DNA from 3 places in the Paenibacillus sp. 3LSP genome. Region 1 is predicted to be linked to each of the others. Evidence: riboswitches for the same ligand, from Rfam matches in the RefSeq annotation. Region 1 holds a riboswitch; each other region holds the start of a gene.
What was found. Region 1 has a riboswitch for cobalamin ahead of RW092_RS01925 (ABC transporter substrate-binding protein). Riboswitches for the same ligand answer to the same signal wherever they lie in the genome.

Region 1 (7,550 bases):
GTAAAAGGGTAAAGACTGCGCTTGCAAAATAAGTAAGCCATCTTATAATGAAGGAGCAGCAGGACACGGGGTTGGGAGGGAGAAAACAGTTGCGAAACAGCTTTCATTCCATAAACCATCGGTTGTTTTTGCTGTTTCTTTTTTGTATGTCGGGCATTTTGCTGATCGTCAGCGTGCTCTACTACAGCCGGACGACGGAGCAGTATCACGAGAAAATCAGCGACCTGTCGCAGAAGAACGTCGCTCAGACCGTGGGGTTGTTTAGCCTGCTTTATGAAGGATACGACAGCTTGTCGAAGTCGATAACCAACAATTTTGAGATGATCCGCCTGCTGAACGAAAAAACCGACGAGCCGGCGGTAGCCTATATTAACGAACAATCGATTACGAACATTATTGGAGCGATCTTTTATTCCCGTGACGATTTGGTGGGCATTCACGTTATCACCAACCGGGGGAAGATATACAACTACGGCAACTCGATGAATGTGCTGGATCCCTCTTATCCCGAGGAGGATTGGTATCACCAGCTCCGCAATTCATCAGGGAAACTGGTATGGTTGGGCGTCTATTCCCATTCGCTGATCGATTTGGCCGAGGACAGCCCGGTGTTTGCCTTTGGCCGGCAAATTTACGATTTGAACGAGCATAAACCGATAGGTATTGTGCTTTACGAGGTGAACCCGGGGCCGGTGCTGGATGCATTGGATAATCTCAAGCTGGGCGAGCATAGCGAGGTTTATCTCGTCAATCAGCAGGGCCAGGTTGTCTCTTCATTAACCGAACCGGCACCTGTGCTGGAAGACCTTCCAGAGCTGGATGCAGCCCACAGCTTGGTTGTGGAGCAGGAGGATTCGGGGATTACGGTGGCGTCTCGCCTGCCTTTTTCCGATTGGTCCGTGGTCAGCGTGACTCCCCGACAGGATTTGAACGTTGAGCTGGTGGAGACGAAGAGGTATTTGCTGATCGTCATCTCGATCCTGATCATCGTCTCCGCTGTCGTCGCCAGCATCGTATCGCGAACCATTGCGAATCCGCTGAAGAAGCTGATCCGCGAGATGAGACAGGTGGAAATGGGGAACTTCCGCGGAATGGTGAACGTCTCCTCCTACCAGGAGATTAATATTCTCGTCGCTTCGTTTAACCGGATGGTCAGCCGGATCGAAGAACTGATTGAGCGGGTGAAGATTTCCTCGGTCAGCGAGAAGAACGCCGAGCTGCATGCGCTGCAGTCGCAGGTGAATCCGCATTTTTTGTACAACACGCTGGATATGATTTATTGGATGCTTGATGAGAAAGAGAACGATCGGTTAGGCGAGCTCGTCTTATCGTTGTCTTCGATGTTTCGCTACAGCAGTGAGTGGAAGGATGGAGCCAAGGTTACGCTGCGCGAAGAGCTGGAGCAGATTAACCATTATTTGACGATTATTTTGATCCGGCTGGAGGGCCGACTTCGGGTGGAGAAAACCATCGATGAACGCTGGCTGGACATTCGGCTGCCAAAGATGACCGTTCAGCCGATTATCGAAAACGCAGTGAAGTACGGATTAGAATCGCTCAAACGCCAAGGTGTGCTTAAGTTATATACCCAAGAGGTTGGAGACGTGCTGAAAATCGTGGTGGAGGACAACGGCAACGGGATGACGGCCGAACGGCTTGCCTGGTTGAAGCAGTCGATCAACAGCCACGGCCTGAAGGAATCCGGTACAGGCAGCAGCGGCATAGGGCTGCAAAATTTGCACCGCCGTCTTCAACATATGTTCGGTGAACGTTACGGTCTGGAGATCGAAAGCATTCCTGATCAAGGAACCAGGGTAGCCGTCGTGCTGCCGCTTCCGATGGAGGGGGACGTTGCAACATGAATATTTTGATTGCGGATGATGAACGGGCGATTCGCGAAGGCATTAAGCGAACGATCAACCGGATTTATCCGGAGTATGGGGTTGAACTGGCTGAAGGGGCAGAGGAAGCCGCGAAGCTGATGGGCGAGAAGCGATTCGACATTGTGCTCACTGATATTTTGATGCCGGGTATGAACGGACTGGAATTTATGCGGATTTCGAAACGCCGATTTCCTTGGGTGAAGTGGGTGGTGATCTCTGCGCACAGCGAATTCGCCTATGCCCAGGAGGCGGTGCGGCTGGGGGCCCGCGATTATTTGTTGAAGCCGATTGGGAAAACGCGCCTGCAGGAAATTATCAGCACCCTGGCCGCAGAGGTTCGCGAGGAAAGCGAGCAGACGAAGGAAGAGGAGCTCTTAAAAGCTAATCTGAAATATTTACGTGAGGGTGTATTTCAGCGATTAGCCTCGGGGTTAGATATCGGGAATCTGGATCTGACGCCGTTTATCGAGGACTATCAAAGCTTTTATTTGATGATGGTTCAGATGGATGCTGGGGACAAAAACGTGCGGCTGGAGCATTTTATCGTCGAAAATGTGTTGTCCGAACTGATCGAGCGCCACGGCCGAGGGTTTGTCGTGAGCTATGACCGCCAAAGCCTGCTGGGTCTGATCACGCCGCGGGAGCCGGAGCGGATCGAACGGTTTCAGGAGGAAGTGAAGGCGCATTTGAAGCACTATTTGAAGGTGCCTTTTCAAATCGTGCATTCAGGCTTAAACAACGATTTCAAGTCGGTGCCGCAGGTGGTCATGCGCATGAAACAGGCTTCCGATTCGCCGGTTGCTTTGCTGGATCCGCCGAAGGGCAGCGGGGAGAAAGCGATCGAAGTTGCCCTCCAATATATCAAGGAGCACTACAATGAGGAGCTTTCTTTGGAAAAGGTCGCTTCCGTCGTCTTCCTGAACCCGGCGTATTTCAGCCAGCTGTTTAAGCAGAAGGTGGGACTCGGCTACAAGGAATACGTAACCTCGCTCCGTCTGGAGCAAGCGAAGCAGCTGCTGCTGAACCCGAAGCTGAAGATCGCGGAGATTGCGGAATACCTCGGGTATCAGGACATCCGCCATTTCGCGCAGATGTTTCGTAAGAAGTATCATGTCACGCCCAATGAATACCGGCAGCAGCAAAAGATCAACATCTTGCTGGCCAGCGGCGGCAAACCAAGTAAGTAGGGAAGAGCGTTCTGGTGTACAATGGGAGAATGAACGACTTCGACGAGAGAGGATGTCACGAGATTGCACCCGAGATTGAGCTTAAATTCATCTCCCACTATGTATATTTATCCGTTTGCTGCCCATGAGAGCGAGCGGGAGCTTTGCCTGATGGAACAACGTGCGCTGTTTGGGCATGATGCAGAGGGCGCCGCTTATTTGGAAAGCCCGCTGCGGCTGGCGCCCAATCGCAGCCCGTACGTCCAGCTGCGCTTAGACGTCCTGTTCGCTGCCCCATCTCTGGCGGAGTTGGGGGAGATGGCGGCAACGCTGGAATTGGAAGGACGCACCTTCAAAGTGCGTTATCTTAAGAGTGGACAGCGGCTGACGTATGAAGGGGAGCGCGGCGTGGAGCGCCAGATCGGCGCCCGGATTCGCGGGATTGCGGAGATGCGGAATCCCGACATAACGCTAGGGCTGCTAGCGCGGGAGAAGGACTGGGTGTTTGGGATCTGTCATCACGCCGAGCCTGTCTGGCTTGCCTACAAAGCGAAGCCGCACAATTACTCCACCGGGCTGACGACGGCGGTGGCTCGGGCGCTGGTGAATATCGCCCTGCCCCGGCCGGAGGGGAAGCGGGGAATTGACCCGTGCTGCGGCATGGGGAATGTGCTGATCGAAGCGTTGTCGATGGGCGTTGACATCGTTGGCCGGGACATTAACCCGCTGGCGATCCGCGGCGCAAGAAGCAATCTGCGGCACTTCGGGTTTCAGGAGAATCGCGTACAGATCGGCGATATGAATGAGCTTGAGGGAGCATATGATGCGGCGATTGTTGATTTGCCGTACAATTTGTGCTCGGTACTGTCTGTTTCGGAGCGGCAGCGCATGCTGGAAAGTGTGCGGCGAATCGCCCCGAAGGCCGTCATCGTCTCTACGGAACCGCTGGAGCAGGAGATTGCCGATGCAGGGCTCTCCATCACAGATCACTGTACGGTTAGTAAAGGGAATTTTGTACGGTTGGTCTGGGAAGTTCAAAGAAAAATTTAAGATGAATGTAACATATCGTGTTACATTCATCTTTTTTTTATTTACAGAATTCCGTCGATTATTTGCACCCAACTTCGGAATGCCTAAATTTTTCCTTTCTATACCTTTAGTCCTATTTTATAATGTTAGCAAAATTTACATATCAGGGGTGGGCATATGAAACGAAACGTTGGGTTGGGAAGACTTGCCGTTTGGTTTAGCTGCGGCTTTACGGTGATCTTGGCCGTCTGTGCGATATGGGCAAAGACGCCGTGGTATATCCCCTGCCTTGCGGTAGTTACTTTCCTCAGTTTAGGAGTTGCGCTGTTCTTTGAACCCGGCTGGCGGGCAGCTTCGGGAGGCGGGGCGCTGGGGAACAAGCGCTCTGCCTTGGGGACAAGTGAACCCCCGCAAGCAGAAACCGATTGGACGGCGGTATTTAACGAATCTCTGGTGGCGGCGGATCGATTGCAGGCGGCGGTTGGTGAAGTGAGCGAGAGCCTCGAGCAGCTGCAACGATTAGCCGATACCGCAGCGGCCGAGGATCAGAAGCTGAAGCAAAGCAGCGAGCGTTCGCTGGAACAGGTGCAGGAGAGTCTGGCGGCGATGGAAGAGGTGGCAGCCTCGGCCTCTCAAATCCATGACGCCGCCGGGCATCTGCTTGCCCGCAGTGAGAATACCCGAGCTGAGGCCATGCGCATGGCGGGAGCGCTGGAGACCGTAGACGGCACCATTCGTTCTTTGGCGCAATCCCAAGAGTCGATCGTGGGGCCGATGGAGGATCTGGAGGGGAACACCCGGAAGCTGGGCGCATTGTATCGGAGCTTGGAGGAGATCGCGGCAGAGGTCGCGTTGCTTGCGCTGAATGCGTCGATCGAGGCGGCTCGTTTGGGCGAGCAGGGGAAAGGTTTCGATGTCGTCGCCGTGCGCATGCGCCAGTTGGCGGATCAAAGCACCAGGGCGATCAACTCCTCCGCCCCGTTGTTCCAGCAAATCTCGGCGGATGTCGAGCGTGTGAAGTCCACGCTGATAGAGGGACGTGACTCGGCCCTGGAAGGAATTTCGCTGATGAAGCGAATGGGGGAGGACATCCGGTTCATTGCGGATGAAGTGGCAGAGGTGAACGGGCTGGTTGCCGAGGCGGGACAGCGAAGCCGGGAACAAGCCGAGCTGACGCGGAATATGGAGGCGATGCTAAGCGAGGTGCATGAGGCTCTCAATCGGAGCATCACCCATGTGGAGGGAGCGCTGGCTCGGATGGAATCGGAGCGAGAGCATATTTCCAAGCTGCAGACGGTGGTCGTGGGCTTGGATCGGGCCCAGGGCGAACTGATGGTATCATTGAACTCCGTCCATTCCGGGGCGGATCCGGCTGCCGGTGGCGAAGACGCGGTGGCCCTTGGTCAAGCCTATGCCCGGAAGCTGCTGGAGGCAGCCGAACAGCCAGGTTTCCGCATGCTGGAGCCGGCTAGTCACCGGGCTGCACTGGAGCAGCTGTTAGCTGCAGAGCCGGGCCTGGAAGCGGCCTGGTCCAACCGCCAGGACGGATCTTTTATCATGTCCATTCCGGAAGCCGGCTTGCTCAACGCTAAAGGACGGGACTGGTTCCGCCAGGCGATTGCCGGAGAGACGGTCGTCTCCGAAGTGTATATCTCCGCGATCACCAAGCGGCGTTGCATGACGCTGGCCGTGCCGATTGTCCGGGAAGGTGAAGTCATTGGTGTCCTGGGAGCCGATTTGTCTTTAGAACGGGGCTAAACAAAGGAATAACGGATTAGTTATTGTCAGTCCTCCGCTTTTCCCCTATAATCCAATAGAGAAGAAAGCCTTAAGACAAGCGTACAATTTGTGCCCGTAGGTCCTGGAGCAACGGTGAAGCATGCCGTACCGCTTCGGGTTAAAAGGGAAGCCGGTGCAAATCCGGCACGGTCCCGCCACTGTAAACAGGGACGAGCTCATGATGCCACTGTCGCCCGCGAAGGGAGATGGGAAGGCGAGTTTTCGTCGAGACCTGGAAGTCAGGAGACCTGCCACGGGAATTCAAGACGGTCCTTCGAGGAAAGGATAACGTTCTGCCAAGAGCATCATGGCTTGGCGCTGCCATCGTGGAGTCTCTCCGCTTTGCGTGCGCACAGCATGACTTTGTAGACGTAACCCCATCCGCTAGGATTGGGGTTTTTTCTTTGTGCCGGTAGAGGGTTAGCCGGACTTCTTCGCCGCCGGCTGCACAACGTACCGCTGGAACACAAGGCGTTTCTTTATTTACTGAAAAATAAAGCAAGGGGAGATCTGGAGATGAAAAACTGGAGAAGACTAGGAAGCCTGTGGCTGCTGGCGTTGCTGCTGGTGCTTGCGGCCTGCGGTAACAATAACGCCGTCACCCCGGGGACAGGGAACACAGCGGACGCTGCACAACCGACGCAAAACGCTGGAACGAACGCGGCGGCGGACAATTCGGCGGCACAAGAGACGACTTACCCTTATACCGTCACTGATTCTACCGGTAAAGAGTTTACGTTTGAAGCCGCGCCGGAACGTATCGTCTCGCTGGCGCCTTCGGAGACGGAAACGCTGTTTGCACTGGGACTGGACGAGCAAGTCGCTGGCGTATCCGACCTGGATGATTATCCTGAAGCGGTGAAGGACAAACCGCGGATGGGCGGGTTCCAGGTGAATGTCGAGGCAATCGTGGCGGCGCAGCCGGACCTAATTCTTGCGGCGAGCCTGATCGATGAAGCAACGGTCAAAAACTTGACGGATATGGGATATAAAGTGTTCCAGTCCAATCCGAAGACGATCAACGAAGTAATGGAGCATATTCGGACGATCGGCGAAATTACCAACCATCAGGCTGAAGCTGCTGAAGTGGTCGGCAAGATGAAGGAAGAGGTCCAAACGGTAACTGATGCGGTAGCTTCGCTAAGTGAAGACCAGAAGAAGAAGGTCTACATCGAGTTTTCTCCGGGATGGACGGTTGGCAAAGGCGAATTCATGGATGAGATGATCACGTTAGCTGGCGGCATCAACGTTGCTTCCGATGTCAAGGGATGGTCCGAGATCAATGAGGAACAAATTATCCAAGCGAACCCGGACGTCATTTTATACGCGAAAAGCGTTGTTGACGAAAATAACAAGACGTTAGCGGACATCATCAAAGGCCGTTCAGGCTGGGACCAAATTACGGCCGTGAAGGAGAACCGCATTATCGCTCTGGACGATAACCTGCTGAGCCGTACGGGCCCTCGCGTCACGCAAGGGCTGATTGAAGTGGCCAAGGCGGTTCACCCGGATTTGATCCAGCCATGAAGCGCGGCAAATTCGCCGGATACGGAGTCATCGGGCTCTTGCTCCTGGTTGTGACGCTGCTGCTCTGCATCGGCATCGGCTCCGTTTATGTGCCTGCTGGAGAAATCGCGGCGATCTTGCTGCACAGGCTCCCGGGGTTAGACCGCCTGATCACGCCGGATTGGAC
Region 2 (7,550 bases), on a different contig from region 1:
ACCACAACGACTTCCGGATCGTTAATGCCCCAGAAGGCCAGGGTGTTCTTCACATAGTTCAGGGACATTTCCAGCGCAGTCGCAGGACCTTCGGAATAAACACCGCCACGCGCTTGCAGCAACGCTACTTTCTTATCGCCAACCAAGCCCACCGGACCTTGTTCGGTGTACTTGAACGTTTTACCCGCTTGGTTCAAGTAGAACAGGTACGTCAACAGCTGTGCTGGAATCGTGAAGTTCCATAGCGGGAATGCAAATACGACCTTATCCGCATTCAGAAATTGCTCCAAATAGCCGTTAGCCAAGTCAGCAGCTTTTTGCTCTTCTGGCGTTGTTGGAATCCCGTTATTGACTTTGAACAGCCCGTTCAGCATATCCAAATCATAGTAAGGCAGGTCCAACTCAAACAGGTTCAATTCGATGATTTCATCATGAGGATGAGTTTCTTTGTACGTTTGCAAGAAGCTTTCGTACAACTTTACGGTTGCAGATTGCTCTGCTGGGCGATTATTAGCCTTAACAAATAAAACTTGAGACATTTGTGTTTCCCTCCGACTCTTCTTTTCTACTTTATTTTCCTTAGTTACTATATATTATCTTGCAACTAGTTTAACAATAGTTATAATAATCACTAACTACCACTTTGTCAATTACAGATTCAAAAAATTCAAACTTTATCCACTTCCGTTTCCGCCTGTATTCCTCTTCTAAATTTGCTGCGAACCTGCTCTGCTGCCGCCGTCATTTGTTTCAAAGCTGCGACTGTCTCCTGTTGTCCCCTCGTTTTCAAACCGCAATCAGGGTTGACCCAGAACAATTCCGGATCTAACACTTGAATCGCTCGCTCGATCAATCGTATCATCTCCTCCGCGGACGGGACGCGCGGACTGTGAATGTCGTAAACCCCTAACCCGATTCCAAGTGGATACGTATGCTTCTCAAAACTGTGGATCAGCTCGCCGTGGCTCCGTGAAGTTTCGATCGAGATAACATCCGCATCCAGCGCACGGATCTCTTCCAAGATATCGTCAAATTCGCAGTAGCACATATGCGTATGAATTTGCGTCGTATCCCGTACCGATGAAGTCGTCATCCGGAACGCCTTCACTGCCCAGTTCAAATAGTTCGACCAGTCCTTCTGCTTCAGCGGCAGTCCTTCGCGCAGCGCAGGCTCGTCCACCTGGATCATTTCAATTCCCGCTTCCTCCAACACTTCGACTTCCTTTCGCAAGGCCAATGCAATTTGATAAGCCACCTGCTCCCGGGACAGGTCACTGCGAACAAAGGACCAGTTCAAGATCGTGATCGGACCTGTTAACATGCCTTTCACCGGTTTGTTCGTCAGGCTTTGGGCGTAGGCCGTTTCCTTCACGGTCATTGGCCCAGCAAATTCGACGTCTCCATAAATGATCGGAGGCTTCACGCAGCGCGTTCCATAGGACTGGACCCAGCCTCCTTGCGTAAACGCAAATCCTGGGAGCTTCTCGCCAAAAAACTCCACCATATCGGTCCGCTCAAACTCACCGTGCACCAATACGTCGAGCCCGATCTCCTCTTGAAACTCCACCCATCTGCGGATCTCCGCTTGGATGAACGCTTCGTACTTCTCCGCGCTCCACTCACCTTTACGCCACTTCTGCCTTGCAGCCCGCACCTCGGCGGTTTGCGGGAAACTGCCAATCGTTGTAGTCGGCAGGAACGGCAGCTGCCACTTCGCCTGCTGCTTCCGCCGCCGTTCGGCGAAATCGCTGGCGCGCTCAGCCGGAGCAGCTGCGGCCTGCGCTGCTTCTTCCCGTACGAATGGAAGGTTGCGGGCTGGATCTGCAGCAAGCGCAGCCAAAGCCCGTCGATTCTCGGTGAACTGCACCGGCTCCGCTCCTTCTCCGTGAACCGCCTTGCATAAGCTCACCAACTCCTCCAGCTTCTGCTCGGCAAAGGCCAGCGCATCGTGCAATACCGGATGCAGCCGCTCCTCCCTTGTTACAGATACCGGGACATGTAGCAAGCTGCAAGAAGGCTGCACGATGACCTCCGACGCTCCGGCCTGAAGCGAAATCACCTTCAGCAGGTTTAGTGCCTCATCTAAATCCGTACGCCAAATATTCCGCCCGTCAATCAGTCCCGCACCTAGCGTCTTGTCAGCAGGGAAGCCGGAACGCCGGAGTGATTCGAGGTTACCTTCCCGGCCATGAACGAAATCCAATCCCAAACCGTGCACCGGCAGTTCAATCAGTTCATCATACCGTTCGACCGCATCAAAATAGGTTTGGAGCATCAGTCGCAATCCCGGAACCTCCTGCGTAATCGTCTTGTAGATCAAGCGAAGCTGTAGTACGTCCTCCTCACTTAAAGAGACAACAACAGCCGGTTCATCGATTTGCACCCAATCTGCACCCGCTGCCTCCAGTTCGCGCAACACCTGTACGTACAGAGGCAGCAGCTTTTGGGTCCAAGTTTCAGCCTCCCCCGCGGTTTCCCCTTTGGATAACTTCAGCAACGTAAACAGTCCGAGCAGAACAGGCCTTCCGTTGATCCCGAGCTCCTGTTTCGCCTCCAGATAGGCTTGCAGCGGCCGATTGACAGTCAACTTGGGATCACGGTTCCCCAGCTCAGGTACGATATAATGGTAGTTCGTATTAAACCATTTGGTCATCTCGCTGGCGGTTGCTTCGTCATTGCCTCTTGCGATCGCGTAATACAGATCAAGCGAGATTTGTTCCCCGTTCCAAGCGAAGCGCTCCGGTACAAGCCCAAACATCGTCGCCGTATCCAGAACGTGATCATAATACGTAAAATCACCAACCGGTATGATATCAAGCCCCCGATCCCGCTGCACACGCAGGTTGTTCAAGCGAATCTCTTTTAATCGAGCATGAAGCTCCGGCTCTGTGATTTTCCCTGACCAATATGCCTCGATTTGCTTCTTCCAATCCCGTTGTCCACCGATTCTGGGATACCCCAGATTACCACTCAAAAAGTTCCCCATGTTCATTTCCTCCCATTGGTTTGATCAATCATACTAAGTCCGTAAAAAACACAAAAAAGGTCCTCGATAGCATGGCTAAAGAGGACCTTCGATCCGTTGTTCGATGGCTTGCAACTTTAACACCTCCCTATCTCCCGTAGGTACTGCAGTGCTGTTGAAATAGGCAGGTCTCCTGGCTCCGGGATCTTCGCCGGATGCAGCCTTCCCAGTGATTGTCACCAGTGGCATCTCATACATCCGACTCCTCCGTTACAGTGGCGGGACCGCGCCGGTATTGCACCGGACTTCCCTTTTAAGCTTCAGCCATGCTCGGCCGAAACACCTATTTCCGCTATATTCGGTTGGAATATACCTACCATCTTACTTCATCTGCCCCGCGAATACAATATCAAACAGATCGGAATTAACTTATTTATGCAATGAGAATGGGAATCAAATGACAACATTTTCGACAACTTTCATGTGATACCTATCACAATGCGGTCTTCGGACCCGTCGTACGATGAAAGTACATCAAGGAGCCATTTCCTTCACCATTATAGAGAGAAAGAGGAATGACCGATGAAATCGCGGAACATCCCAAAGCTTCTGTTGATTAGCTTATGCTGTCTGATCATGATTGCCGCAGCATGGTTTGCGTTCCCGTCGGAGCCCCCTCAGGTCAGTGCCCCTCCCCTGCAAGCGGAAGAGCTGCATCTCCATCCACCGCCCGTGGAGCCGATCATTAGACGGGAAGGCCATACCGTCCGCATTGAAATGACTGCGCAGCAGGCGGATATCGAGATCTCCGAAGGTGTCACTTATCCGGCTTGGACGTTTAACGGAACCGCCCCTGGTCCGGTGTTGCGGGTAAAGCAAGGCGATCAGCTGGAGTTTACCTTAAAAAACTTAGATCCCGACATGCCGCACTCCATGGATTTCCATGCGGTCCATGCCGCTCCAAGCAAGAAGTTCATTGACGTGATGCCTAACGAGCACGGCACGTTTACTTATCCCGCCACCACGCCAGGCGTGTTCATGTATCATTGCGGAGTTAGTCCGGTGCTGCTGCATGTGGCTAATGGGATGTACGGGATGATCATCGTCGAACCGACAGACGGTTACCCAACGGACTCGGAAATCGATCGAGAATATACGATGGTCCAAAGTGAATGGTATGCGGCCAATGATCTGGATGCGTTTCAACAAGGCGATCCGGAGGTTGTGGTATTCAATGGCGATGACTTTACGTTAAAAGACCATCCGTTCCTCGCCAAAGTTGGCGACCAGGTCCGCTTGTACGTCATCAATGCAGGGCCAAATCACGTTTCTTCGTTCCATGTGGTCGGGACGACCTTTGATCGCGTTTATCTGGACGGGAATCCAAACAACCAGCTGTACGGAATGCAGACCGTATTGCTTCCAGCCGGCGGCGGCGCAGTCGTTGAATTTACCGTTACAGAGGAAGGGGATTATCCAATCCTTACCCATCAACTGAGGGACGCCAACCTCGGCGCTACGGCGATCTTGCGCGTAACTCAGGACGGAACGGATCATGGAGCACCGGTGATGAGCCATTAAGGACTACCCTATTCATGTAAATTCATAAACGAGGTGACGTTGGATGAATCGACAAGATACCAAAATCATAGAGCTCGACGTCCGAGAGCAACTACGCAACAAGCTGGAGCCGTTCCAGCTCATCATGGACACCGTTAAGAAGCTAGAGAAAGATGATCTCTTCGTGCTACACGCTCCGTTCAAACCGACTCCTCTGCTCAAGCTGTTGAAAATGAAAGGGCTCGTGGGCAAATCCGTGATGCAGGACAAAGAGCATTGGGTTACCACATTTGTTCATAAGAAAAACAAAGCATGGCTCGAAGAAGAAAACGAATCGATTGAAGCAACAGCAGATGCTGCTCCGATATCAACGGCGGTTTCCAGCGAAAATACCGCCAGTCCCAACATCATCACGCTGGACAACCGCGGTCTGGAACCACCGCAACCGATGGTCCGGACGCTGGCGGCACTGGATCGCTGTAAGTCAGGGGATGAGGTGCATATTCACAACGACCGAGTACCCGTATTTCTAATCGAAGAGTTAAACAGCTTGGGCTGCACCTATACAGTGGAAGAACAACCGGATGGAACCGCCAAAGTCCAGATCCGCAAACCTTAAGGAGGTGAACCTGATGCCAGCCATGTCCCGCCTGCCTTTTCTCTTTATCGTCACCGGAATCTTCGGATTCGTCCTGTTTCACGCCACCTCCCTGATGTCGCTCACGGGCTGGATCGGCGATGATATCCGCGGCCCGGCTGGCTGGTTCCAGGTCCACCTGTTTGTACTGGGCTGGGCAACCATGCTGGCAATGGGTGCCGTCTACCAGCTGATCAACGTTATTTTGCAGTCAAATATTTACAGTGAACGTCTCGGGTATGTGCATTTTGCGCTGTTTACCATTGGGCTGTTTGGTCTGCTGTTTGGTTTCATTCAAGGCGATACGTATTGGATTGGCGGCTTTGCGACAATTGCATTCTCAGGAGTTGTCTTGTTCGTCTGGAACCTGACCGCTACGTTGCTGCGGGCCAGAACGTGGAACGCAATCACCATGAGCACCGCCTGCGCGATATTTTACCTGCTGCTCACGGGGTTATCCGGGTTGGCGATGGGGATCAATTTTGCGACCGGTCTATACAACGATTTGCACGAAAACCTATTTGGCACGCATATTTGGCTAGGAACATTAGGCTGGTTTGGACTGTTGATCACCGGGTTCAGTTATAAGCTGCTGCCGATGTTTTACTTGTCCCATGACTATCCAACTCGTCTGGAATTCGTCGTTTGGGGCGTATGGAACGCAGGAGTTCTGCTGGGCGCGGCTTCCTTTCTGTTTGGTTTACCGACAGGCTTCAAAATCGCTGCACTGCTCCTGATCGTCGTTGCCGTCCTTTGTTATAACGTTCATCTGCTGCAAATCCGTAATAAACGGCATAAGCGCAGCCCGGGGGCAGGCATTGAGTGGACGGTGACCGGGAGCCAAATCTTTGCCGCCTTTGCGGTCATGTTTGCGGTACGGGCGCTGCTGTCACCGGGGCAACTGCTGGAAACCCAAACCATTCTTACCGCTGGCTTTGTTTACTTAAGCTGCTGGGTCTCGTTTACGGTGCTTGGCTACCTGTCCAAAATTGTACCGTTCCTATGGTGGACCTACAAATACGGCAAACAAGCCGGACACCCGGGAACCCCGGTGCTGGCCGACCTGTTGAACGAACGGAAAGTGAATCTTGGGTTGACCTTGATGCTTTGCGCGAATTTGACCGTCCTTATTGGCATCGTGACCGGCTCCTCGATCGGGATTGCCGTTGGAGGCGCCGTATTATCTATCGTTTCGGTGGCTTACATCGCTATAATCGCGATGGTGTTTGCTCATTAACGACATTACAAATGGAGGGAGTCGCCATGAATAAAATTGAACAAATCCGTGAATGCCTGCGTGAGGTTTATGATCCCGAGCTTGGGGTAAATATCGTGGATCTTGGGCTGGTATACGATATTCGGGAAGAAGAGGATCAAGTTTACATTCAAATGACCTTAACAACACCTGGCTGTCCGATGCATGATACCATCGTGGGCGGTGTTCGATGGGTACTTCATGATCAACTTGGCATCCAAAACCCCGTCATCGACATCGTCTGGGAGCCGCGCTGGTCGCCGGAGCATATGTCGGAGACAGCCAAGGAACAGTTAGGGTATTTTTGAGGTAATTATCAAAACAAGCTGACGGCTTCATCTATGGGGATGAGCCGTCAGCTTGTTATTTTACGATCAGGACGCCTTTCATTTGCTTATGGTTCTTCCCACAGGAGATGTTGCAGGAGTACTCAAAGGTTCCGGCTTGGTCAGCCGTAAACGTAATCGTTTTGCCGCCGCGAACTTCTTTGTTGTATCCCTTGATTTTCAGCGAATGCATCCCTTGGGTATTTTCGAGCGTAATTTGCACCGTATCGCCCTTTTTGACCTTAATTTCTGTCAAGTCATATCCTGAAGAACTGGCATAAACAGTAAACGACTTCACCGGTCCTGCCGTTTCCGCTGCCGGTTCAGAACCGCCGATATAGCGCCCTGGGGCGTCAGCACATCCCGTTAGCAATAGCATCCCGGCCGCAATCAACCGGGCAACAGCACCCAAACGTTGGTTCATCAGCCTTTCCCCCTCTTGAACTAAGAGCTATTCTCAGTTTAGAACGGGAAGGATTCATGCCTTGTGATTTCCATCACAACTTCAAGCTTTGTCCCTGATGCTGTTGAAATCAGCCCCGCGAGTCAATCCACCCTTGCTCCAGCGCATAACGCGTGAGTTGTACCCGATTTTCCAAATGCAGCTTTTGCAAGATGTTTTTGAGATGGTTTTTGACCGTCTGGTCGGAAATATGCAGTACCCCGGCAATCTCCCGATTGGTCATACCCTGCGCAACCCAGCCGAGGATCTCCCGTTCTCGGGCGGTTAACGGAGGTTGCTCGCTGTTTGATCGTTTGTTCACCGGAAACTCCTGCAAAATCCGCAATGCCAACTCACTGGATAAT
Region 3 (7,550 bases), on a different contig from region 1:
TTGGTCGACATGGCGCTGGCGCGCACCGGCCATTTCGATCGACCAATGCTGATCGATCAGGAACGCGGTCTTGTAGTACCAGATCGTTTTTTCGGACAGGTCCGGTGCCGGATTGGCGATTTTGTACGTCGTCTTCTCTTCATACGAGAGCAGCTCGTACAACGGATCGATGCTGGCGGTCGAGCCGGCAATGATCGAGGTTGAGCCGTTAGGGGCGATGGCGAACATCCAGGCGTTGCGAACGCCGTTCTCGCGCACCTCCTTCTGCAGCTCGCGCCATTGCTCGGTTGTCACGTATTTGCCTTCGCGGGAGCCGTCCACGTAACCGCGGGATTCGAAGTATTGCCCGGTTTCCCAATCGGAGCCGGCAAATTTCGGATATTTGCCTTTTTCCTTAGCCAGCTCCATGCTGGATTGGATTAACAGGTAGTTGATCTTTTCATACAGCGCGTCGTTGTATTCCACCGCCTCCTGGGATTCCCAGCGGATGCCTTCGAGCGCGAGCAGATGGTGCAGGCCAAACGTGCCGAGCCCGATCGCCCGATACTGGCTGTTCGTATACTGCGCTTGCAGCACTTCAATATTGTTGATGTCGATAACGTTATCAAGCATCCGCGTCTGAATCGGTACTAACCGCTCCAGTACGCCGGCCGGTACTGCGCGGGCCAGGTGGATGGAGTTCAGGTTGCAGACGACGAAATCGCCCGGGATTTTGGACACGACGATCCGCGTTTGTCCGTCCTTCGTCACCAGTTCCTCTTGCTCGACGACGGTTGGCGATTGATTTTGCATAATCTCCGTACACAGATTGGACGAGTAAATCATCCCATGCGCGCGGTTCGGGTTCGCACGGTTTACCGTATCGCGGTAGAACATGTACGGTGTGCCGGTCTCAAGCTGCGATTTCATGATGCGCTTCATGATATCAATCGCTGGCATCGTGATGCGTGACAGAGTAGGGTGGGCCACGGCTTCGGCGTATTTTTCACGGAAGCTGCCTTTCCCAAGCTCCTCGTCATAGAAATCCTCCAGCCCCAACGCACGCCCGTTCTCATCCTTCCAGCCCATCGTCTTCTTCACTTCGTGCGGGCAGAACAGATGCCATTCCCCGCGGGCCTCCACCGCCTCCATAAACAGATCAGGCAAGCATACGCCGTGGAAGACGTCATGCGCGCGCATCCGCTCGTCACCGTTGTTCAGCTTCAAGTCGAGGAAGGCGAGAATATCTTTGTGAAAAACATCCAGATAAACCGCAATCGCACCTTTACGAGTTCCCAGCTGGTCGACGCTGACGGCGGTGTTGTTCAGCTGGCGAATCCAAGGGATTACGCCGGAGCTGGTGTTCTTGTGGCCGCGAATGTCCGAGCCGCGCGCGCGGACCTTGCCGAGGTAAACGCCGATGCCGCCGCCCATTTTGCTCAAGCGGGCTACATCCGTATTGGAGTCGAAGATACCCTCAAGGGAATCGTCGACAGTATCGATGAAGCAGCTGGAGAGCTGGCCGGCTACTTTTTTACCGGCATTGGACATCGTTGGCGTCGCCGCAGTCATATACAGGTTGCTCATCGCCCAATACGCTTCCTTCACCAGCTCCAGACGCTTCTCTTCCGGCTCCTTATGCATCAGGTACATGGCGATGACCATGTAGCGCTCCTGCGGCAGCTCCATCGTCCGTCCGTCGAAGTCGGTCGCCAGGTAACGCTCCGTCAGCGTGAGCAGGCCGATGTAGTCGAACAGCAGGTCGCAGGACGGGTCAATCGTGCGGCCCAGCTCTTCAATCTGCTCTTTCGTATAGCACTCCAGCAGCTCCTCGCGGTAAATGCCCAGCTGGCAGAGCTCGGTGATGAGGTGATAGAACGAGCCGTAAGGTTGCTCTGGATAGGCTTTGTAGCGACGATGAACCGCTGCTTTCTTATACAGAGAGGTAAGCAGGGAGCGAGCCGCTGCATATTTCCAATCCGGCTCATCTTTGCTGACCAGCTCCAGTGCGGACATCGTGAACGCATTGCTGATTTCTTCCCCGGTCACCACATCCCGGCGGAGCTTCGCATGGACGCCGCGCAGCAGGCGCTCTTTATTGACGTTATGTAATCCTTGCAAAATTCGATCGGCGTAGACGCCCAGACGCTCGCTGTCAAACGCAAGCTGTCGGTTATTGGGTTTGGTCACTAGAGTAGGCATGAGATAAATCCTCACTTTCCATATATTAAGGTAGGATCAATACTGCAGATGGGGGGCGTTACCCCAAATCTTGAATGTTCAAATTGCAGATATTTGCTGAAAAAGGGGCGCAATCAAGTTGCGCTCAGAAGGAATAAGATCAATCCGTTTAAAAAGTGAACCTAGGCTCCCACAACACGGCTTGTCCTTGCTGCAGGCTGGGTTGAATATCGATCAGCCGTTGATTGGAGCTGCCCCGGTAGAGCAGGGAAGGGTCGCGAAGCTCTTCCACGAACCTTCCGTCAACCAGCACCTCGCAGCGCCGCAGCAGTTCATATTCCGGGGAGCCGGGGTGTTCGATTAATTCTTCCAACGTATAACCGGTATAAATCCAGATGGATAGGGGCCCGGCTTCCGCCACTAGCCGATCAATAAAGCCGCACACTTCGGCGGCGGAGAAAAAAGGGTCACCGCCAAGGATCGTAAGCCCGCTGAGCAACGGATTATGTTTAATGTCATGAATGATTTCCGCTTCCCGCTCCAACGTGAACGGTTCCCCGTAATCGAAGCTCCAGGTTTTTGGACTGAAGCAGCCCTTGCAATAATGGCGGCATCCGCTGATGAAGATCGCTGCCCTCATGCCGGGTCCTTCATTAATGGACTCCGGATAATAGCCGCAAATGTTCATGCGTCGTGTTTCACCCGGTCACGAACCTCCGCTTGTTTGGCGGGGTTGAACCGTGTCTGATAATCGCCGGTCAGATAGCCGGTCACCCGGCGCAATCGGCGAATATGCACTTCGTTCTCATGGCTGCCGCAGGAAGGGCAGCTTGCCCCAATGATCCCTTCAAAGCCGCAGGCCGAGCAGCGGTCGATGGGATGATTAATGCTAAAATAGCTGACCTGCTGCTGCAGAGCGTATTGCACGATCTTCAGGAATGCCTCCGGATTGTTGCGGGCATTGCCGTTGAGCTCGATATAAGAGATCGCTCCGGCGTTGCACAGCCCGTGGAATTTGGCTTCCAGCTCGATTTTTCGCGCCGCACTGATGTTGTAATAGACCGGGATATGGAACGAATTCGTGTAATACTCGCGGTCCAAAATCCCGGGCAGCGGGCCGTAGACCGCACGATCGCGTTTGGTGAACTTGCCGGCCAGCCCTTCCGCCGGGGTCGCAAACAACGTGATATTCAGATTGTGAATTTCACTTTGGCCGTCGCAATAGTCGCGCATGTATGCGATCAGGTCGTAAGCTTTCTGATACACGGCTTCATCCTCACCGTGGTGCTTCCCATACATCGCCTTCATGCATTCGGCCAGCCCGATGAACCCGATGGACAAGCTGCCGTGCTTCAGCAATTCGCCGACCTGATCGTCCGGTGCCAGCTGTTCACCGCCTTCCCAGACGCCTTCCCGCATCATGAAATCGGAAGCTTTGGCTTTCTGGGAAGCTTGAATCGAGAAGCGATGCAGCAATCCCTCAAGGGCGATATTCATATAGTGAGTCAGATCGCGGTAGAAGCCGCGCTCGTCGGGTTCTTGGCGGTGTCCCAACGCAATGCCGTGCTTCAAGCCGAGCTTGACCAGGTTCAGCGTATTAAAGGAAAGATTGCCTTTGCCAGACAGGTGATTGCGTCCGAACCGATCCGCCAACACCCGGGTGCGGCAGCCCATTGTCGCAAATTCCGTATCCGGATCCGTTGGATCGTAGTACATCAGATTCAGCGGAGCATCCAGGTTGGCGAAGTTGGGATAAAGCCGTTTGGCCGAGCATTCCGCCGCTTTCAGGAACAGGGAATAGTTAGGTTCCCCCGGATTTTGGTTGACGCCTTGCTTACATTTAAAAATCTGAATCGGGAATATCGGCGTTTCCCCATGACCGAGCCCGCGTATCGTGGCCGTAAGCAGGGAGTCGATGACCAACTGTCCTTCCGGTGAGGTGCATGTGCCGTAATTGATGCTGGTGAACGGGATTTGCCCGCCGGCCCGGCTCGACATCGTGTTCAGATTATGGATCAGGCTTTCGGCTGCCTGGAACGTCTCACTTTTGGTTTCCTTGAGCGCATAGCTAAATGCCTTAGGATATTGCTTCTTCAGATCGCTGCGGCCCATGGTGATATCACCAAAATCAGCGTTCGCGTCGCCCTCCTCGAAATAATCCAGCCCTTTGCGGAAGTACTTGGCGAACGATTTGGCTACGTACGGAGCGAGATCAAAGTCCAGCTTATTGGCGGACACGCCGCCGTATTGGGAGTTTTGCTGGGATTGGAAAATGATCGCTACCAGCGCCATCGCCGTCATGATCGAAGTTGGCGGGCGTACGCTGCCGTTGCCGGTGTTGAAGCCTCTGCGCAGCAGCTTGTCAAACGGGATAAAGATACAGTTCGTTGTGCCAAGAGCATACTGATCCAAGTCGTGAACATACACGATATTATCCTGAATCGCCTGGACCAAGCGAGTTGGCAGTACGAAATGACTTGCATACCATTTAGAATACTCGCTGCCGAATTTGCTCATCTTGCCGGAGAAGCTCTCTCCGTTTAAATTGGCGTTCTCACGCAGCACCTCAAGATTGCGGCTCTGGACGATTTCCTCGCCCATTCGAATCACTTCATCCAGCAAGGTGTCCCGGCCGGTATACGTCTGGCTTACCCATGCCATAACACACTTCTCCTCCCTGTAAACCGAGCTTTAGTTCAAAAATAAAAGAGCATGTCCAACCAACGAGGTAGACATGCCCGAATGCACTGCAAAAAAGATGGACAGACCAAATCAAGGCCCAACATTTCGGCGGCAAGCGGACACCATCCCTGATCCTCGCAGGTTTTCCGTCGGTGTCTTTCAAACGGGCAGGTCTCCTGGCTTTCGGAACGTTGCTGACGCCTTCCCGCAGCTCATCAAACATTAAGCTGTAGTGGCATTTCGTCAGTCAACGGCTGGGTCTTCCAGACGATATAGGCGGAACGCCTGTCTTTAGTACCCAGCTACCGATTACAGTGGCGGGACCGCAGCGGACTTGCACCGCACTTCCCTTTTAAGCTCCGGCGGATCGTCCGCCGGATCACCCGTTCACACTATATTTTGTTGCGTTAATCTAAGGATAGCCCAAGATGTTGTGTTTGTAAATGGGATTTTCCCATTGAAAACTGACTGAAAACGATGTGAAAACCTCCGGTCCGCACAATGATGCGGAGAGCGGGGGACGGATGAAAAATGTGAACATTTATAATTGGGACTGTAGGACTAGACGACGTTTTACAGGGGATGTGAGTTTTGGGGATGGCCTGGAAATTTAGCCGACGGGTTCGGTTGATCTTCAGGAGCGGGGTTGGTTAGAATAAAGTTATCGGACGAAAAATAGCTTAGGGATCTAAAGGATTCAAACTAATCCAATGACCAAGGAAAGAAGGGGACTGAGTATGGCTATCGCCGAAGTGACCGTCATTCCGATCGGGACGGGGAGCACCAGCCTCAGCGCTTATGTAGCCGAGTTGCATCGGGTGTTGGAGAAGCAGCAGGGCATCACCTTTACCCTGACCTCCATGAGTACGATTATTGAAGGATCGTTAGACGACGTGTTTGCTGCGATTCGCGCGATCCATGAAGCACCGTTCCAGTCCGGTGCCGGCCGGGTATCGACCTCGATCAAGATCGATGATCGCCGCGACAAAGCCAGCTCCTCGGAGCAGAAGCTGCGCTCGGTGCGCGAGAAATTATAATTTCTTGAAATTGGCGCTTGCATTATTTTTAAAACTCGGTATAATAAATTTTGTTCGCTAAAAACGAACCTGCTGGTGTAGCTCAGCTGGTAGAGCAACGCATTCGTAATGCGTGGGTCGGGGGTTCGAGTCCCTTCACCAGCATCTGATATGCAAGCGTAACGCGCCCTCCGAGGTTTTCGGGGGGCGCTTTTTTTCTAAAGAAGGGTGATCGTCTGCCCACATCTCATTCCTTAATGATTGGGGGATTGAACTAGGTAATCAATAATAGATTTGATTCTTTGGGTTGCAAAAATATATATCGAATTGTAAAATGGTTGCAAATACATAAAGGGGTGTTGTTGTGCTGATTGTAATTAATCCTGAACCGAGAGATATTATCGACACATATATTCCAATGTCTATTAGATCACGCATGTGTCAGGCAATTGTTGATGCGTATAAGTGGTCAGATATTTTACTAAGCAATACCTCTATCTTTAAGAGCGTGAGAGGAAAAAAACGGCTGCTTCCTGAAATTAAGAACGTAGCAGTTGAATTTTTTATAGTTCAAGCCATAAAAAATGGGGAGATACCGTTAAATTATCGGATTAAATTTAATTCTAACTTTTCTCATCCATTCCTTGAACTATATAATAACGATGTATTGATTCATATTAATCAAGTTAAATCAAAAAACCAATGTGCCCGTAAGGCATTTTGTAGGGATCGCTTAATTAAACCAATCCAAAGTTACATCGATGTAGATAGTGATCAAGGGGCACATATTTCTTACGATTCTCAGAAGTACTTTCAAATGAATCACGGATACCAAACTAGTATTCCTAGTTTTGTGAATTTAGGAATTCCTAACTCACGAGGAGATATGGAGGCATCTATCCAATTACTTGAAGAGTACAGAGTTGTTGAAGGCTTCTACCCTAAATCTCAAATTGAAACCATCGATGAATTTACTTTCGAAGAATTTCAGCGCTATGCTGAAGGAGAGGGAGCCAATGATTCAAGACAGACATCATAGTGTTTTTAACGGAAAAAAACTTGAAGAAGCTAGAAAAATAAGAAATATGACTCTAGAGGAAGTTGCTTCACTTGCGAATGTTAGCCATCAGTCAATATCTAAGTACGAAAAGAATAGGGCTACTCCTAACTTGGAAATGTTAAGCAAGTTAGCTGAGATTTTGCGTTTTGAGCCTTCTTTCTTTTTTTCTTCCGAAATCAAGGAAGATGTATACAAAAATACCTTTATTTATAGAAGTAAAGCGAGTGTGGCTAAAAAATATAAAGATCAAACAGAGAGTCAAATCGGACTTATTGATCTCGTCGTAAAGAATATTAGATCAAAAGTTAAAATGCCAACTTTTGATCATACATTATTAAAGCAGGTTAAACCAGATGTATTCACTCCTACATCTGATATTGAAATAGAAACGATAGCAGAAAATATACGAAAGAGATTCGGTTTATCTGACGGACCAATAAGTAATTTAACAGCTTTATGCGAGAAAATGGGCATTTATATAGTATTTCTAAACTTAAATCACCAAGGGATAGATGCTTGTTCTGTCATAATTGATGATGTGCCCTATATTATATTAAACAAAGATATTACTTCAGCGGTACGCTTAAGGTTTAACATAGCACATGAGTTAGGCCACTTGATACTACACTTGA

Region 2: linked by a shared signal. The riboswitch ahead of metE (5-methyltetrahydropteroyltriglutamate--homocysteine S-methyltransferase) and the one ahead of RW092_RS01925 (ABC transporter substrate-binding protein) in region 1 are both predicted to bind cobalamin.
Region 3: linked by a shared signal. The riboswitch ahead of RW092_RS17475 (anaerobic ribonucleoside triphosphate reductase) and the one ahead of RW092_RS01925 (ABC transporter substrate-binding protein) in region 1 are both predicted to bind cobalamin.

What each region holds. Positions count from the first base shown of each region.
Region 1 covers NZ_JAWDJI010000040.1:230-7,779, reverse strand. The annotation lists gene RW092_RS01950 (carbohydrate ABC transporter permease) at 1-12, shown strand, start outside; gene RW092_RS01945 (cache domain-containing sensor histidine kinase) at 90-1,862, shown strand; gene RW092_RS01940 (response regulator) at 1,859-3,070, shown strand; gene RW092_RS01935 (TRM11 family SAM-dependent methyltransferase) at 3,170-4,099, shown strand; gene RW092_RS01930 (methyl-accepting chemotaxis protein) at 4,256-5,836, shown strand; cobalamin riboswitch at 5,917-6,127, shown strand; gene RW092_RS01925 (ABC transporter substrate-binding protein) at 6,374-7,384, shown strand; partial or broken gene RW092_RS01920 (iron chelate uptake ABC transporter family permease subunit) at 7,381-7,550, shown strand, end outside.
Region 2 covers NZ_JAWDJI010000243.1:7,670-15,219, reverse strand. The annotation lists gene RW092_RS21325 (FMN-dependent NADH-azoreductase) at 1-539, opposite strand, end outside; gene metE (5-methyltetrahydropteroyltriglutamate--homocysteine S-methyltransferase) at 668-2,986, opposite strand; cobalamin riboswitch at 3,132-3,327, opposite strand; gene RW092_RS21315 (multicopper oxidase domain-containing protein) at 3,548-4,546, shown strand; gene RW092_RS21310 (DUF2249 domain-containing protein) at 4,590-5,144, shown strand; gene RW092_RS21305 (heme-copper oxidase family protein) at 5,158-6,399, shown strand; gene RW092_RS21300 (metal-sulfur cluster assembly factor) at 6,426-6,725, shown strand; gene RW092_RS21295 (cupredoxin domain-containing protein) at 6,781-7,167, opposite strand; gene RW092_RS21290 (response regulator) at 7,277-7,550, opposite strand, start outside.
Region 3 covers NZ_JAWDJI010000205.1:6,421-13,970, forward strand. The annotation lists gene RW092_RS17465 (ribonucleoside-diphosphate reductase subunit alpha) at 1-2,181, opposite strand, end outside; gene nrdG (anaerobic ribonucleoside-triphosphate reductase activating protein) at 2,330-2,848, opposite strand; gene RW092_RS17475 (anaerobic ribonucleoside triphosphate reductase) at 2,845-4,821, opposite strand; cobalamin riboswitch at 4,992-5,244, opposite strand; gene RW092_RS17480 (MTH1187 family thiamine-binding protein) at 5,580-5,879, shown strand; tRNA gene RW092_RS17485 (tRNA-Thr) at 5,951-6,023, shown strand; gene RW092_RS17490 (hypothetical protein) at 6,223-6,897, shown strand; gene RW092_RS17495 (helix-turn-helix domain-containing protein) at 6,875-7,550, shown strand, end outside.